2 regions of the Lysinibacillus sp. F12 genome follow, and region 2 is predicted to be linked to the other one. Evidence: riboswitches for the same ligand, from Rfam matches in the RefSeq annotation. Region 2 holds a riboswitch; the other holds the start of a gene.
The links. A riboswitch is a leader RNA that binds a small molecule or an ion and turns the genes downstream of it on or off. The one in region 2 is predicted to bind FMN.

Region 1: linked by a shared signal. The riboswitch ahead of AC3CH7_RS04210 (ECF transporter S component) and the one ahead of ribE (riboflavin synthase) in region 2 are both predicted to bind FMN.

What each region holds. Positions count from the first base shown of each region.
Region 1 covers NZ_JBYMLP010000001.1:814,326-822,304, forward strand. The annotation lists gene glnA (type I glutamate--ammonia ligase) at 1-885, opposite strand, end outside; gene AC3CH7_RS04205 (sodium-dependent transporter) at 1,085-2,431, opposite strand; gene AC3CH7_RS04210 (ECF transporter S component) at 2,616-3,203, opposite strand; FMN riboswitch at 3,423-3,610, opposite strand; gene AC3CH7_RS04215 (hypothetical protein) at 3,764-5,047, opposite strand; gene sigX (RNA polymerase sigma factor SigX) at 5,044-5,577, opposite strand; gene AC3CH7_RS04225 (ATP-binding protein) at 5,657-7,432, opposite strand; gene AC3CH7_RS04230 (response regulator transcription factor) at 7,425-7,979, opposite strand, start outside.
Region 2 covers NZ_JBYMLP010000001.1:539,035-547,013, forward strand. The annotation lists gene AC3CH7_RS02845 (spore germination protein) at 1-281, opposite strand, end outside; gene ribH (6,7-dimethyl-8-ribityllumazine synthase) at 432-899, opposite strand; partial or broken gene ribB (3,4-dihydroxy-2-butanone-4-phosphate synthase) at 926-1,534, opposite strand; gene ribE (riboflavin synthase) at 1,561-2,199, opposite strand; FMN riboswitch at 2,380-2,505, opposite strand; FMN riboswitch at 2,623-2,748, opposite strand; partial or broken gene AC3CH7_RS02865 (transposase) at 2,842-3,120, opposite strand; gene AC3CH7_RS02870 (ABC-F family ATP-binding cassette domain-containing protein) at 3,410-5,035, opposite strand; gene AC3CH7_RS02875 (YibE/F family protein) at 5,634-6,758, shown strand; gene AC3CH7_RS02880 (YibE/F family protein) at 6,755-7,534, shown strand; gene AC3CH7_RS02885 (HAD-IA family hydrolase) at 7,892-7,979, shown strand, end outside.

The DNA of each region.
Region 1 (7,979 bases), 280 kb from region 2:
AGAATTAACCAGTGGATTCGTGATAGCAGTAAAGCCATGTACATGCTGGATAATACCTGCCATAAAGCTACGAGCTGTTGCGCTTAATTGAAGTTCTGCGTGTTCGTCATAGAAGGCATTTTTATCCCCTTCAAATAACGATAGGTTAAAATGCATGCCAGAGCCGTTAACTCCAAATAGTGGCTTAGGCATAAATGTTGCATGTAGCCCATGCTGTGCAGCAATCGTTTTTACGACTAATTTAAATGTTTGAATATTATCGCATGCTTCGATGGCGCTAGCATATTTAAAGTCAATTTCATGCTGTCCAGGTGCAACTTCATGGTGAGAAGCTTCAATTTCAAAGCCCATCCCCTCCAGTTCTAAAACAATATCACGGCGACAATTCTCCCCTAAATCTGTCGGAGCTAAGTCAAAATATCCTCCGCTGTCATTTAGTTCAAGTGTCGGATGCCCTTTTTCATCCAGCTTGAAAAGGAAAAATTCTGGCTCTGGTCCCAAGTTAAAGGAAGTGAAGCCTAACTCCTCCATTTCCTTTAAAACGCGCTTCAAATTAGATCGTGGATCCCCTTCAAAAGGTGTTCCATCTGGTCTTGCAATATCGCAAATAAAGCGTGCCACCTTACCTTTTTCAGCTGTCCAAGGAAAAATTACAAATGTATTAAAGTCTGGTCTTAAATACATATCTGATTCCTCTATACGTACAAAACCTTCAATCGAAGAACCATCAAACATGACTTTATTGTCTAATGCCTTTTCTAATTGGCTCACAGGTATCTCTACATTTTTAATCGTACCTAATATATCAGTAAATTGTAGGCGAATAAACTTCACATTTTCTTCCTTCACTCGGCGTATAATACCTTCTTTTGTATAATGTTTCATTTTCCACCACTCCAATGTAAATTTAATTAACACAACTTTTTTATGACTGTTTTAAAAATACATTATTTTTTAAAATTTAGCAACATTCATGTAAGGTTTTATAACATCGTTTTTTTAGAATATATTCATCTTGATTTTCGATACATAAAAAAGGTATACCCATTAACTAAATGGATACACCTAATTTATATTTTATTTTTTAATATTGTAAAAGCATATTAACGAACACTACCAGAATGACAACAGGTACTATAATCAACATTAACAACCTGTAGGCTGAATAATATCCCTGTCCCATATGACTTCCCATTAACAGTTCTCTTCTTACAAATTCCTTATCCACTACATAGGCAATAAAAATAGCAATAAACAAGTTCCCCAATGGTAGCATTAAGTTTGATACTAAAAAGTCAGTTGCATCAAATATGTTCTTTCCAAAAACCGATACATCAGCTAACAAGCTAGAGGAAAGGGATGCTGGAATGGCTGCGAGAAATACGACTACACCAAGACACGAAGTCCATACAAGACGTGTTTTTTGACTATTTTCCATCAATGCCGCTACAATAATCTCGTATAAACTAAACGAAGACGTTAATGTGGCAAATAAGAACAATAATAAAAACATCGCTAAAAATACTTCCCCAAACGGCATCTGGCTAAATGCTGTTGGTAGCACCATAAATAATAAGCCCGGCCCTGCTGCCGGCTCTAAATCAAAAGCAAAAACAACCGGGAAAATGGCTAGTCCGGCTAAAAATGAAACCAGTACCGTCAGCATAACTACGGAGCCTGCCGAATTCGGAAGACTTACATCTTTTTTGAGGTAGGAACTGTATGTAACAAGACAAGAAAATCCTACTGCTAATCCAAAAAATGATTGCCCCAAAGCTTCTAATATAGATTTCCCTGTAATATTCGAGAAATCAGGCCATAAAAAGAATTTTATCCCTTCCATGGCGCCATCTAATGTGACAGCACGTATCACAAGGACAATGAACATAATAAAGAGCAATGGCATCATCCATTTATTTGCCTTTTCAATACCATTTTGGACTCCTAAAGAAATAACAAGTACATTTGCTAATGTAAACAAAGCTAAACCTACAAGCGTAATCCAAGGTGTACCAATTATTTTTCCAAATAGCTCTGCAGGATCAATAGCTGGGTCAATGACAGCACCTGTTAATCCTAGCCCACTATAAATAAAAATCCAGCCCCCGACAACGCTATAAAATGTTAGTAATAAAAAACATCCGAGAACACCCATTCGGCCAATCCATGCCCACCCCTGCTTTGTAGGAGCAATTTTTTTATAGGCAGTGATTGCCTCAGACTGCGTACCTCGCCCTAATATATATTCAGATAATAGCATCGGGAGCCCAATTAATAATGTAAATAGCACAAATATTAAGAAAAACGCGCCTCCACCACTTTGCCCAGTTACATACGGGAGCTTCCAAATCGCTCCTAGTCCAATTGCAGCACCCGCTGATGCTAAAATAAATCCTAACTTACTAGACCACTGTCCTTTTTTTCCACTCATCTCTTCAAACTCCTCAAACATTCTAAACTCATCTCTAATTCTACATGAAAATAGAGTTCTCGACTAGGTATTACTAAAAAAGAACTAGTGATATCTCGACAACCTATTACCTTTTTCTATTTTCCTTCCACCATTTCATCTCATAAAAAAAACCTCGAGTTCTTCACTCGAGGTTTAGTACAATTTATTTTGTTATATACATAGAACGCTGGCGGTCAATCCATTTACGCATTGTTGTAAATAATAACGCCATAATACCCGTTAATAAAATTCCTTTGACAATATTAAATGGTAAAATACCAGCGACAATCATTTTATATAATGAATCACCTACAACAGGCTCCATACCTAAAAAGTAAGTGTACATTGGTAAAAATACAGCATAGTTTAAAATACTCATTCCTACTGCCATCACAACTGTTCCCGTTGCTAAACCTCCAACAAGACCAGCAATTGTTTTAAAGCGATTAAAAATAAAGCTTACTGGCAATATAAATAAAATACCTGTTACAAAATTAGCCATATGCCCTACGGGAACGCCTGTTGGAGTGCCTGAGAAAATCCAATCCAACACATTTTTAAACAACTCTACTAAAATACCAGCTACAGGTCCCATCGTGATTGCCGCAAGTAAGGCAGGCATATCACTGAAATCCACTTCTAAAAATGCTGGGAATGGTGGAATTGGGAAATTAAAAAGCATTAATAAAAACGAAATACTGCTCAGCATGCCAATCGTAATAAACGATTGAAGTTTGACATTTTTCTTCATAGAAAGCTCTCTCCTCTTTGCTGATTCAATCTCGCAAGAAGAAAGGTGACGATCTTTCAATTGTTTCATGAAAAAACCCTTATGCGTTTAATAAAGCATAAGGGAGAAAGGCATAACGAATAAACGTCCTCATCAACTAATTTTTGAGCACCGTTAAATAAGCCATACAAAAAAGCGCTCGGTCATAGTTTATTTCATGACAATGAATGACGATCGTACCTTCATCTTCTCCCATCCAGACTTTAACTGTCGGCCTTGGAATTCCACCAAGTCAGCCATGCGAAAATTCGCACAGGTCGCGGGCTGAAGAGTTAAAAATAAATCAATCGAGCTAATGAATAAATTCACTAGCGATTTACCACTCTATTACCGCCGGTCGGGATTTTCACCCTGCCCCGAAGATGAATCATATTATTTTATACTACAGCTTTACTATAATGAATTATGAAGTAAAAGTAAATAGTTCTGCTCAAAAAAATCCGATTAAATTGCTATGTTTTATAAACAGTAAAGGCATTCCCGCTATATGGGAATGCCTCTCTTTTTTATTCTTCCTTCGACTATGGTAAAAATTGTTTATTTGGTCCCACTGGCTTTGGTAAATAACCCTTCAAATCAAACCCTTCCCAGCTTTCTTGCACAACATTATCTAAAAGTAGCTGCTGATTAAAGCTAGCAGCAGTCAACATCATGGCCTCAATTAATTGAGTTGCTCGTATTGGCTCCATAGATGTTAAATCAAGCGGAATATCAAAGGTAACAACTACACCTTCCTCTTGTTCTTTGACTGTGTATGTCACATTTTCAGGCACAACGGATGTATAGACATCATCATTTTTATTTTTCATCTGTGTAAGTGCTTCTGTAACTGTCTCAAAAGTTTGACGGAAATCTGGTGATAAATATTCTGCACCATTAGTATCTTGGTACAAGTAATAATTATAACGCTTGGCATTAGTTAAAGACATCGCTTGATTTGGCTCACCTTCTTGAGAAAACTCATAGGGTGTTCCATCTTCATTTTGTATTTCTACTTCGGAATATTCAGAGTCCGAGAAGGTATCTTCCATTGTGCCTTTGTATTCATTAACTGTAGCAGAGGCAACATCATAGTCATTTTCCTTTGGCAAGACATGGATGAGCTTATCATCCTTCTCCTTCAGCTCACCTTTATAAGGATGATACTCTGTAAACCCTTTAGCCTCCTCGTCAATTTGCGGAGCATACTTTTCATACATCCGTAAGGTAGAAGGCTTCTCTCCTCCAAAATCAGTAGCAACACGTTCATTTGGGATAACATACGTCATAGGAACACTTTCCGCATCGCGTCCTGCCAAACCAATACGGAAAACGACAGCATCCTTTACATCCTCCTCGTAGACAGAGGTACGTAAAGATAAAATGCGCTCATGCTCCGCGACAATACTTTTGGAATCCAGCATTTCATCCTGCGTTGCCGCTTCCTTTGCCGCTGAATCCTCTTGCATCGTAGAATACTGAGCTGTTTCAGGCATACTCGCTTGATCTTTTTGTTCACCTTGATTATTCTTCCATACTGTGCCAACGAGTATTGTTAGCACAAAGACTGCGGCTACACTCATAAAAATCTGCATATTACGTACCTTCGATTTTGTCGCAGGCTTTTTAATGATAGGATCTTCCTGTTGAGATGGTTCATCTTCTATAGGTTCTTGCATAGCTTCTTGAAGGTGGATATTATCTTGCAAGCGAGCATCTGCCATTAACCGATTTAATATATCTTCTTTCGAACGGTGGTCAGAAAGCTTAGGGGCATTGTTCAGTACATGTTCAAGCTGCTCATCATCAAATGGCTTATGTGTCATTGCCGTTTCGCCTCCTGTTCTCTGATCGGCTGTAGCTGTTGCCTTAAAAATTTAATGGCTCGATGCTGGGTTGTTTTTACCTTTGCTTCTGTCCAATCAAGTATTTGCGCCGTTTCTGCTATCGATAAATCCTGGAAATAACGCATAATAATGACCATTTTTTGGTCGCCAGTACAGTTTTCTAATACTGACGCTACTTGCATAAATTCATCACTGGCCTGTAGCATTTCCTCCGGTGATGGTGTGTTTGAATGGAGCTGTTCCGTTTCCCAGTCAAAGAAATCAAGCGAATGCTTCTGACGAACAGCTTGCTTTCTAAAATGATCAATCGCAACATTTTTGGCTATTGCAAAAAGCCATGTTTTCTCACTACTATTGCCTGCAAATTGATCATATGAGCGCAATACTCTTACATAAACCTCATGCGCTAAATCCTCAGCAAGTGTACGGTTTTTTACTAGATAGATTAGAAACTGGAACACGTCTTGATGATAGGCATCGTAAAGTCGATGGAACACGGAGTCATTCAATGCACTCCACCCCCGTTCTATATTATTTGTCGTCTTACTTTCGCAGAAGTTACAGCCAACTAATAACAAAACCCTGTTATTAATCGAACGGTAAATAAAATGTGAAGGTTGTACCTTCCTTAAGCACACTATCTACCATAATATTTCCTGAGTGTGCCTTTACAATATTTCGTGCAATGGCTAAGCCAAGTCCCGTACCACCCTTAGATCGAGTACGTGCCTTATCCGCTTTATAAAAGCGTTCAAAGACATAAGGTAAATCATCTTGAGGAATACCATGTCCTGTATCTTGAACAGAAATTTTAGCAAATGTTGGCTCCTTTTCTACTTTTACCGTGACAGACCCCTCATCTGTATGTCTTAATGCATTGTCGACTAAATTCGTGAGTACTTGCTCGATACGATCCTCATCTATATTAATCATAGCGTCGTCATTAAATTCACTATCGAATAGTAGATGAACATGCTTCTCTTTTGCCACCTGTGCAAATTTTTGAGTAATACGTTCAAATGTAGAATTAATCGGTAATTCATCTTTATAGAGCGTCATATGCCCCGATTCCATGCGTGCTAAATCTAATAAATCAGTGACAAGGCGACCCATTCGTTTGGATTCATCATAAATAATTTTTGTAATTTCATTACGTTCTTCCTGATCTTGAATAAAATCATCATCCATCAATGCTTCAGAATAACCTTGAAGCATGGCGATAGGAGTACGCAATTCATGAGAGACGTTCGCAATAAAATCAGATCTAAGTTTTTCTAGGCGATGTTGTTCTGTCATATCACGAATAACCGCGACTGCCCCTCGAATGATTTCTCCACTATAAAGAGGGCTAATTGTAAAAGTATAATAATTTCCATCCATTTCAATTTCCTCTTCTAGCTTATCCTCAAACATGAGTACATGGTCCAGCATATGATAAAGCTCTGGCGGTATTGGTTTAGCACTTTGTGAGCCTTTATTTACAAACCATTTTTGCATTAGACGTTCTGCTGGTGGATTACTTAATAATATTGTACGGTCACGATTAAACGTAATCACTGCATCTGTCATGGATGTCAAAATATTTGATAGCTGTTCATTTTCTTGATTGATAACCTCTAAATTATGCTTTAATTGACGACCCATTTGGTTGAAGGCAACTGCCAGCTGTCCAATTTCATCATTTTGAGTGGTAGGCATTTTTGCTTCAAAATTCCCCTTTGCAATTTCAAATGCCAGTTCACGCATTTTTCTAAGTGGTGAAGTTATACGAGAAGACAAGAAGAACGCAAAAAATGTCGTCAAGACAAATGCTATGAAAGCTGCCAAAAAGACAATTTTCGTCGTTTCCTTGGACGTTTTATGTAGAGCATCGGGGCTCTGATAGATGAAAACTGCTCCATGTACAGCATTTTCTACATTCAAGGGGAAGCCTAGCACTACATAAGATTCCATTTTCTCTGGATCTGTAGAGGAGGGCATCATCATTTCTTTAATAATGGGTTCGTCTGATTGAAAGACTTCACGGAAAGATTTATTCGCCAAAATGGTATCTTGAATTTTCTTTTTATTGACACCCTCTTGCATGGCAAAGGATACCTCTACATGGCTAATTGCAATTAGTGCATTGGTGCCTTTAGGTAAAATATCTTTTAATAGTTCCGAAGTCGATTCAGCTGTTTCATTGTCATCCACTATACTTGCCACAGTGGCAGCCGTTTGACGTAAAGATATTTCTGCTTGCTGCATGTGGTAGTTTTGAAGAAATTCAAGCATTAATACCGTGAAAACAAATAATACAAATGAAACGAGAAGCAATATGGTTACCCATAGCTTCCCGACAACACTATTCCATATTCTATTCATTGACAACCTCAAATTTGTAACCAACGCCCCAAACTGTCACAATCATTTTAGCAGCGTTTTCAGAAACACGGTTGAGCTTTTCGCGTAAACGTTTTACGTGTGTGTCAACTGTACGTAAATCACCAAAGAAATCATAATGCCAAACTTCTTTTAGTAGTTGTTCACGGTCAAATACTTTGTCTGGCGATTTCGCTAAGAAGTAAAGTAATTCATACTCTTTTGGTGTTAAATTAACCTCAATGCCCTCAGCCGTTACACGGTGTGCATCATGATCGATCATCAAATGCTGGAACACCACTAAATCTTTTGAAGAGGATGCATTTGTCGTAGGTGAGAATGCCTGTGAACGACGTAAAATAGCCTTCACACGTAACACAACCTCACGAGGACTAAATGGTTTTACAATATAATCATCTGCTCCTAGTTCGAAGCCTTGAACACGATTAGCTTCCTCACCTTTAGCAGTTAATAAAATAATAGGTGTTGCTGCTCGTTCACGAATTTCTGCACACACTTCTAGCCCATCTTTTTCAGGCATCATAATATC
Region 2 (7,979 bases):
TTATAGACTCTTGTAATAATATCCTCTTTCTTCATGACCTTTTGTAAATAAGGAACATGAAGATGCTGTTCAATTAGTTCTTCTAACGTTTCATCAGAACCACTATTAAATAAGGATTGGACACGTTCGACTACAACGGTTTGAAGAAGTTCTTCGTCTATCATGGCGTCACAGGTTATCATATGGACGGTATGTTGCTGAAATTTATACTGTTGGAATATCACATCAGCAGAGCGTTGAAATAGTGATTTCAACATTTTCAAATTCATCATTTGTTCCATTGAAATACTTCTCATCTCCTACTGAGCCTGCTCAAATTTAGTACATTTATGAAAACTTGGACGTTTAATAAATATACTTAGGCATATTTTTCCCATGGATATAAAAATTATTCAAGCAACCAGTACGGTGATAACCTATTCAGTATGTTCTTAGCCAATCATTTTTTGTAGATTCGCCATCTCAATTGCCGATATTGCCGAATCATACCCTTTATTACCTGATTTTGTCCCCGCACGTTCAATCGCCTGTTCAATATTTTCTGTTGTAACAATACCGAAAATAACTGGCACATTGGTCGTTAACGATACATTTGCTATACCTTTTGCCGACTCATTACATACATAATCATAATGTGTTGTAGAACCGCGAATAACCGTTCCTAAACCAATAATCGCATCATATTTTTTTGTCTCTGCTAATTGTTTCGCAATAAAAGGCACCTCAAAAGCTCCAGGCACCCATGCAACATCAATAGATGCTTCATCAACACCATGTCGCTTTAACCCATCCATTGCTCCATCTAATAATTTGCTTGTAATAAACTCATTGAATCGACCTACAACTACTGCAATTTTTAAATCCGTTCCTATTAATTGTGCTTCAAATGTTTGACCCATTTTTTATAACTCCTTTGTTAGTAGTTTGTTGTTAATGTTTGGCTACGATAAGCGGCTAACGCCTCAATGGAAATCATTTTTAAACCATGATGTGCTGCATACTTTGTCAGTTCTTCAAAGCGCATCATGTGACCATCGTCTCCCATGATTTCACAAATCACCCCAGCAGGAATACTATGACAAAGCTTAGCTAAATCAATGGTCGCCTCCGTATGGCCTCTTCGCTCTAAGACACCGTTATCCTTTGCGATTAATGGAAAAATATGTCCTGGCCGACGAAAATCAGTGTTTTTTGCTTGAGACTTCAGCATCTTTTGTATAGTGAAAGCCCGCTCAAAGGCACTAATCCCTGTTGTTGTGTCTATATGGTCGATACTTACGGTAAATGCTGTTTGATGGTTATCCGTATTATGCTGAACCATTGGGTGCAGTTCTAGCTTATGTGCTAGCTCCTGCGAAATCGGCGTACAAATTAAACCTCTCCCATAAGTCGCCATAAAGTTAATCGTTTCAGGAGTGATATATTCAGCAAGTGCAAGAAGATCCCCCTCATTTTCCCGATCTTCATCATCCACCACGACAATCACTTTCCCTTGTTTTAAATCCTCTATGGCATCTTCAATTGCATGTAGCACTCTTGTCATCTCCTTATTATGTGATCTTAAAAACCATGCCGTGCCAAATAATCTCTTGTTATCATAGACTTGTCTTGCCCGTTCTTCAATTGGTTTACAATATACTTACCTACTAAATCTGTTTCAATATTGACGAATGCGCCAATTTTTTTCATGCCTAAAATTGTTTCCTTGTAAGTATGAGGAATCAGTGAAATAGTGACATAATTCGATTCAACATGAAAGATTGTTAAGCTTGTGCCATCAATCGTTATGGAGCCCTTTGGAATACAGAAACTTGTTAGTTCCTCAGACAATTCGATATCAATATAGACCGCGTTAGCGACTGGACGCTTTCGTAAAATTTTCCCAACTGCATCAACATGGCCAGCAACAAAATGACCACCAAATCGCCCGTTCGCAGGCATCGCACGCTCCAAATTAACCGGATCGCCTACTGCAAGCTGATGTAAATTTGTAGCTTTGACGGTTTCAGGCATGACATCCATCGTCAGCTCTTGATCCGTAAAATGGGTCACCGTTAAACAAACTCCATTGACGGCTATACTGTCCCCTAGCCTTACATCTTCTGTAACTTTTGAAGAGTGAACAGTGATTTTCATACTGTTCTTATTGCTTTGCAAGGCTTTAATAGTGCCAATATCCTCTACAATACCTGTAAACATTTCTTCACCTGCTTTCACTCATTTACGTAGCTTTTATCCGTCACTCTTTCTTTTCTATCCGTCTCCCTTCTGAAGCTTCTATAAAAAGAAAAACCCCTTTCACAAAGGGGTTTTGGGAGTATAAGACATCAATAAATAAGCCTACTTGGATATACATTTTTTCCATAGACTAGTATCTTATTTGTTCTTCTCCCATCCAGACTATCACTGTCGGTTTTGGATTTGCACCAAATCAGCTTGCGCTCACGGACTTTGAATAACTTCATCACCGCCGATTGGGAATTTCACCCTACCCCGAAGAACATCTTCTATTCAATTGATTGGCTAAATAAAAAACTTCCCTACAAGTTTGCGGGAAGTAGTGTAATAAATGCATAATCAAATAGACCTTTTAAATTACATTGAATTTAAAAAGCTCACACTTATACCCTTCTCCCATCCAGACTGTTACTGTCGGTTTTGGATTTGCACCAAATCAGCTTGCGCTCACGGACTTTGAATGACTTCATCACCGCCGATTGGGAATTTCACCCTACCCCGAAGGATCATTTTATTTAGCTAGTTCTTACGATAACACTATTTAATTATATTATCTATACTTCTGTCTGTATTTTTTAAAAAAGGTGCCACCCCTTACTATAGCTCCACATACGACGCCCAAATATGACGTTGAATGAGTTTTTGATGATGCTTACTTTCTGTACATTGGGAAAGGCTTGGACACTTCGCACAAATCAAAGGATTCGATTTATATTGGCGATATCCTTCCTTCGTCGTTGTCGCATACTTCAATATTTGCCCTTGTTTCAAAGATAACAATAATAATGCCCGTCATATATACTCATGCTTTCGGAAGAATCCATCTTTCATTTTAGGACGTGTATATGGAAGAACAGGCAACATTTGATTCTCTAACAAATAAATATATAGTCTACATGGAGAATTTACTTTTCAATACCCTATGTAGAAGTTGATGGGAACGAAGGGCGGCGACTCCTGCGGGAAAAGCGGGAAAGTCGAGATCCTGGACTGAGCGAAGCGAGGGAAGCAGCTCGACCCCGCCCGCGGAAAGCGTCCGCCTGTAGTGAAAATCAACGGCTTTACTTTATTTTATTGTAAAAGAAAAAAGACTGTAGTCAAACTCTCAAATTTTTTTGAGTTTGTCTACAGTCTGAGCCACCTATTACTATAGAGGTGGCTTCTTAGTCCTTTAATGACTTAACTTTTGAACATAATCATTATAATTTCCTGAAAAGGCGGTCACACCAGTTGGAGATAATGCTAGTAATTTATTTGCTAGCTTATTAAGAAAATAACGATCATGAGAAATGCATAATAATGTGCCATCAAATTGCAAAAGCGCCTTCTCCAATACTTCCTTGCTAAATAAATCAAGATGATTGGTCGGTTCGTCCATTATAAGTACATTTGCTTTTTGCAAAATTAGCTTTGCTAAGGCTACACGCGCTTTTTCTCCACCGCTAAGGGAGGCTATCTTTTTAAAGACATCTTCTCCCGTAAATAAAAAATTACCAAGCACTGTCCGTATTCTTGCCTCTTCCATCGAAGGGAAGGTACCCCATACCTCTTGTAATATTGTATGATTAGGATGTAATGACTCTTGCTCCTGATCATAATAACCTATTGTCACACCATTTCCCCATGCAATAACGCCACGATCCGGAGTTAATTCATGTAACAATGCCTTCAATAACGTTGATTTTCCAACACCATTTGGGCCTATTAATGCGACCCGTTCGCCTCTATATAATGAAAATTCAATATCTTCCATTAATATTTTTCTGCCCGCATGTAACTGATAGGAGAGTACTAGGTCCTTTACCTTCAGTACTTCTTTATGTGAATTCTTATCAGTAGCAAATGTCATTTGTGCATGTTTTTGATTCTTGTGCGGCTTTTCAAGACGTTCTATCCGTTCAAGCTGTTTCCTTTTGTTCTTGGCACTTTTTGAGGAAGTAGCCATAGCAATATTCCGTTGAATATAATCCTCCATTTTTGTGATTTGCTGCTGCTGCATCGTATATTTCTTCTCCAGCAGTTCACGATCTTTAGTCTTGCTTTCCACATACTTAGAATAGTTACCGCTGTATTTTGTTCCATGAGTACGTTCAATCTCATAAATCTCATGGACAAGGGCATCTAAAAAGTAACGATCATGTGAAATAACAAGAATGGCCCCTTGATAGCCACGTAAATAACTTTCCAGCCAATTTAAAGTCGCAAAATCCAAATGGTTGGTCGGTTCATCTAACAGTAACAAATCCGGCTGCGTTAATAAAATTTTAGCAAGTGCCAGTCTAGTTTTCTGACCACCACTTAATGATTCGATAAGTGTGTCTGTCGGTGTACTACTAAAGCCCATCCCATTTAACATACTATTTATTTTTGCCTCGATGTCATAGCCTCCCTGTTGTGAAAACCAATCGGATTTGCTAGCATATCTCTGCATCACTTGTTCCAGCTTTTCAGGGGCATTTAGATAAGAAGACTCACTCATCTGCATTTCCAACTCTCGAAGTTCCTTTTCAACCTCTAGAAGCTCCGTAAATGCCCCAAGCATTTCAGTCCAAATCGTATGGTCTGGCTGCAATCCACTATCCTGTTGCAAATAACCTAGTTTAATTCCTTTCCCCCTATAAATATCGCCTTCATCATAAGGAATATCCCCTACAATCATCTTTAGTAGCGTGGATTTTCCAGCTCCATTTACACCTATAAGTCCAATCCGATCGCCACGTTCCATTTTCATCGTTATGTTAGAAAGAATGGGCTCTCCCAAGTAGCTCTTACTAATTCCATTTAATTGAAGTATCATTTTTTCCATCTCCTTATTTATTTTATCCATTACTAATAAGCTAATCGCTCAAGAAATAAATGGACATATAAGGTTACACATCACTTTTCACTCCTTTCAAACACAAAAAAGGTGCCGTCATAAAACGGCACCTTCCACCCCTCCTATGAACAAGAGGGCATGTTAAATTTTACTATTAAACAAAAAAACGCCGTTAAGAACCGGCGTTTTTGTATCTATACATCTCATTTGATTGGATACTATCAGTTTTAAAGAAGGCTAGAAGCAACCGGAACCTGCATCGATATGAAATTTGCTTAAAAAAGGGCATACTTCTCCCTTTGCCAGCAAACCTCCACAAAGATTGTAAGATTTCACCACTATTTCAGTTAAACCTTTTGCACAAACAGTTCCCATTACTTCGTCCTCCCTTCGATTTTATAGTATCCACTAATCTACCATAAATCTTTCTAGATTACAAATGTCCTCTCACGTTCTTATTCTTATATGCCTTGGAATATGGCACGCCTATCGTTACACTTAATAATATATCGGAACTTACTATTGTTAAAATCGTTCCTGTACAAGTGACTATTCAGTCCACTAGGAGGTCATTCCCTTGCAATTTTTAAGAAACTTAACAATTAAACAACGTATTTTCTCTGCCCTATTAATACTCGGCTGCGGAATATCGATCTTTTTCGTTCATCATAATGAACAATTTTATGATCGACCGATTGCTGAAATATTGAATGTCAAAGTGGTAGAATCAGAGCCTCTAACAGATATGTACGACAATGACGATACTTTGTATACGCAGCAAATTAAGGCTGTACTTAAAAATGGGCAGCACAAAGGACAAATAATTGATTTGATGAATGACTACTCTTCGTCTGGAGCCTTTGATCAAGAATACTTTGTCGGCAATGAAATTTTTGTCGCAATAGATGCACATTCGACACAGTCAGATTTAACGGGGACCATTCTCGATTTGAAACGAGATCAAACAATCATGATTATCACTTGGACTTTTATCTTTGCGCTACTCATCATCGGAAAAAGACAAGGTTTATTTGCCATTATTAGCTTAGTCGTAAATGCCAGTATTTTAACATTTGCATTAGACCTTTACGTAAAGCATGGCAGCCTCAATTTATTATTCATCAGTGGTGTGTGTGTCCTATTATTTACTGTTATTTCATTGTTACTGATTAGTGGATTGAATACGAAAACATATGCAGCCATTGTAGCTACTCTTTTAGGGACAATCATAGCCCTTAGTATTAGCTCTGCTGTGATGTGGTTGACGGGAGAAAGCGGCCTACGCTATGAGGAAATGCAATTTTTAACACGTCCCTACCGAACTGTTTTTATGGCTGGTTTATTCATTGGTTCACTTGGGGCTGTTATGGATGTCGCGATTACTATGTCCTCTTCTATTTACGCCCTATATGAACAAGACTCTCGTATTTCTTTACAAGCTTTAAAGGCATCTGGTCAGGAGATTGGAAAAGACATTATGGGTACCATTACAAGCATTCTATTCTTCGCGTATATTTGTGGCTCCATACCAATGGTCATCCTCTATTTGAAAAATTCATCTACATTAGGACTCACTCTATCCTTGAATCTTTCATTAGAGCTAGCTCGTGCCCTTGCAGGGGGTATTGGAGTAGTCCTGACAATACCTATCAGTCAATATACAGCTATTTTTTTTATTAATCGAAAGAGGGTTAAAGAATGAATGTTATCGTTGTTTTGGCAATTATTTTATGTTTATTGATGGTGGTAGTTGGAGGTAAGCAAGGCCTACGCTCGTTTCTTTCTTTATTTTTAAATTTTGCTGTTCTCTTCGTGACCATTTTCCTCATGACAAACCCTAAAAACAGCCCTATTATTCTAACGTTTATTGCTTGTACTGTCATCAGTTGCATTAGTTTGTTTTATATTAATAAAACAAATAGTAAAACCATTACTGCATTTATTTCGACAATGGTAACGATTGTTGTTTTATTGCTTTTTATTACGTTTATAACGAAAAAGGCCATGATTCAAGGATTTGGCGAAGAATCAACAGAAGAAATAAGTATCTTTTCTCTCTATATCGGTGTTAATTTCGTGCAGATTGGTGCATCGGTCATTATTATGAGTACGATAGGTGCCATTATGGATGTTGCCATTTCCATTGCTACCTCTATGCATGAGATTTTTTATCGCAATCCTTCAATCAGTAGAAAGACACTTTTTACATCTGGAATAAGTATTGGGAGAGACATTTTAGGAACCGATACAAATACTTTATTTTTTGCTTTCTTTGGTGGCTATTTAAGTTTATTGATATGGTTTAAGGATCTCTCTTATTCGATTGGCGAAATCGTCAATTCCAAAGTCTTTAGTGCGGAAATGATGACAATTTTTTGCGCAGGCATCGGCATTGCACTAATTATTCCTATTGCCTCCTCCGTCAATGCTTATTATTTAGTAAAAACACGACAAAAAAAGAATAGCTCTCTCCCATAAAAACAGAACTATCACATAAGTACTGGAGATAAAGTGAGTACCTCTTTGCCTTTATGGTTTGAAACGTACAACACACCTAAAATGGTATGCAAATTTGTATTAGCCCTAACATAAAACACAAAAAGAATTAGGTAGCTATAGAGGGTGTCTCATAAGAGTTTTGAGACACCCTCCTTTGTTGCATCTTTTCCATTGCAAACCCAGCATTTTCTGATAATATTTACCATAAGATGATTACGTAGCTTTTAAAATGACTGTTGTCCATGTTTCATGACCTAACAATTGGTCGCCCATTCCATGTAACATTTTTAAGCATAAAACGTCAATACAACTAGATAATAAAGGAGAAAGTTTGCAATGAAAACTATAATTTTTGATTTTGATGGAACGTTGGCAGATTCAACTGCTGTGTTTGCATCAGCATGGAATACATTAGCACAAAAAT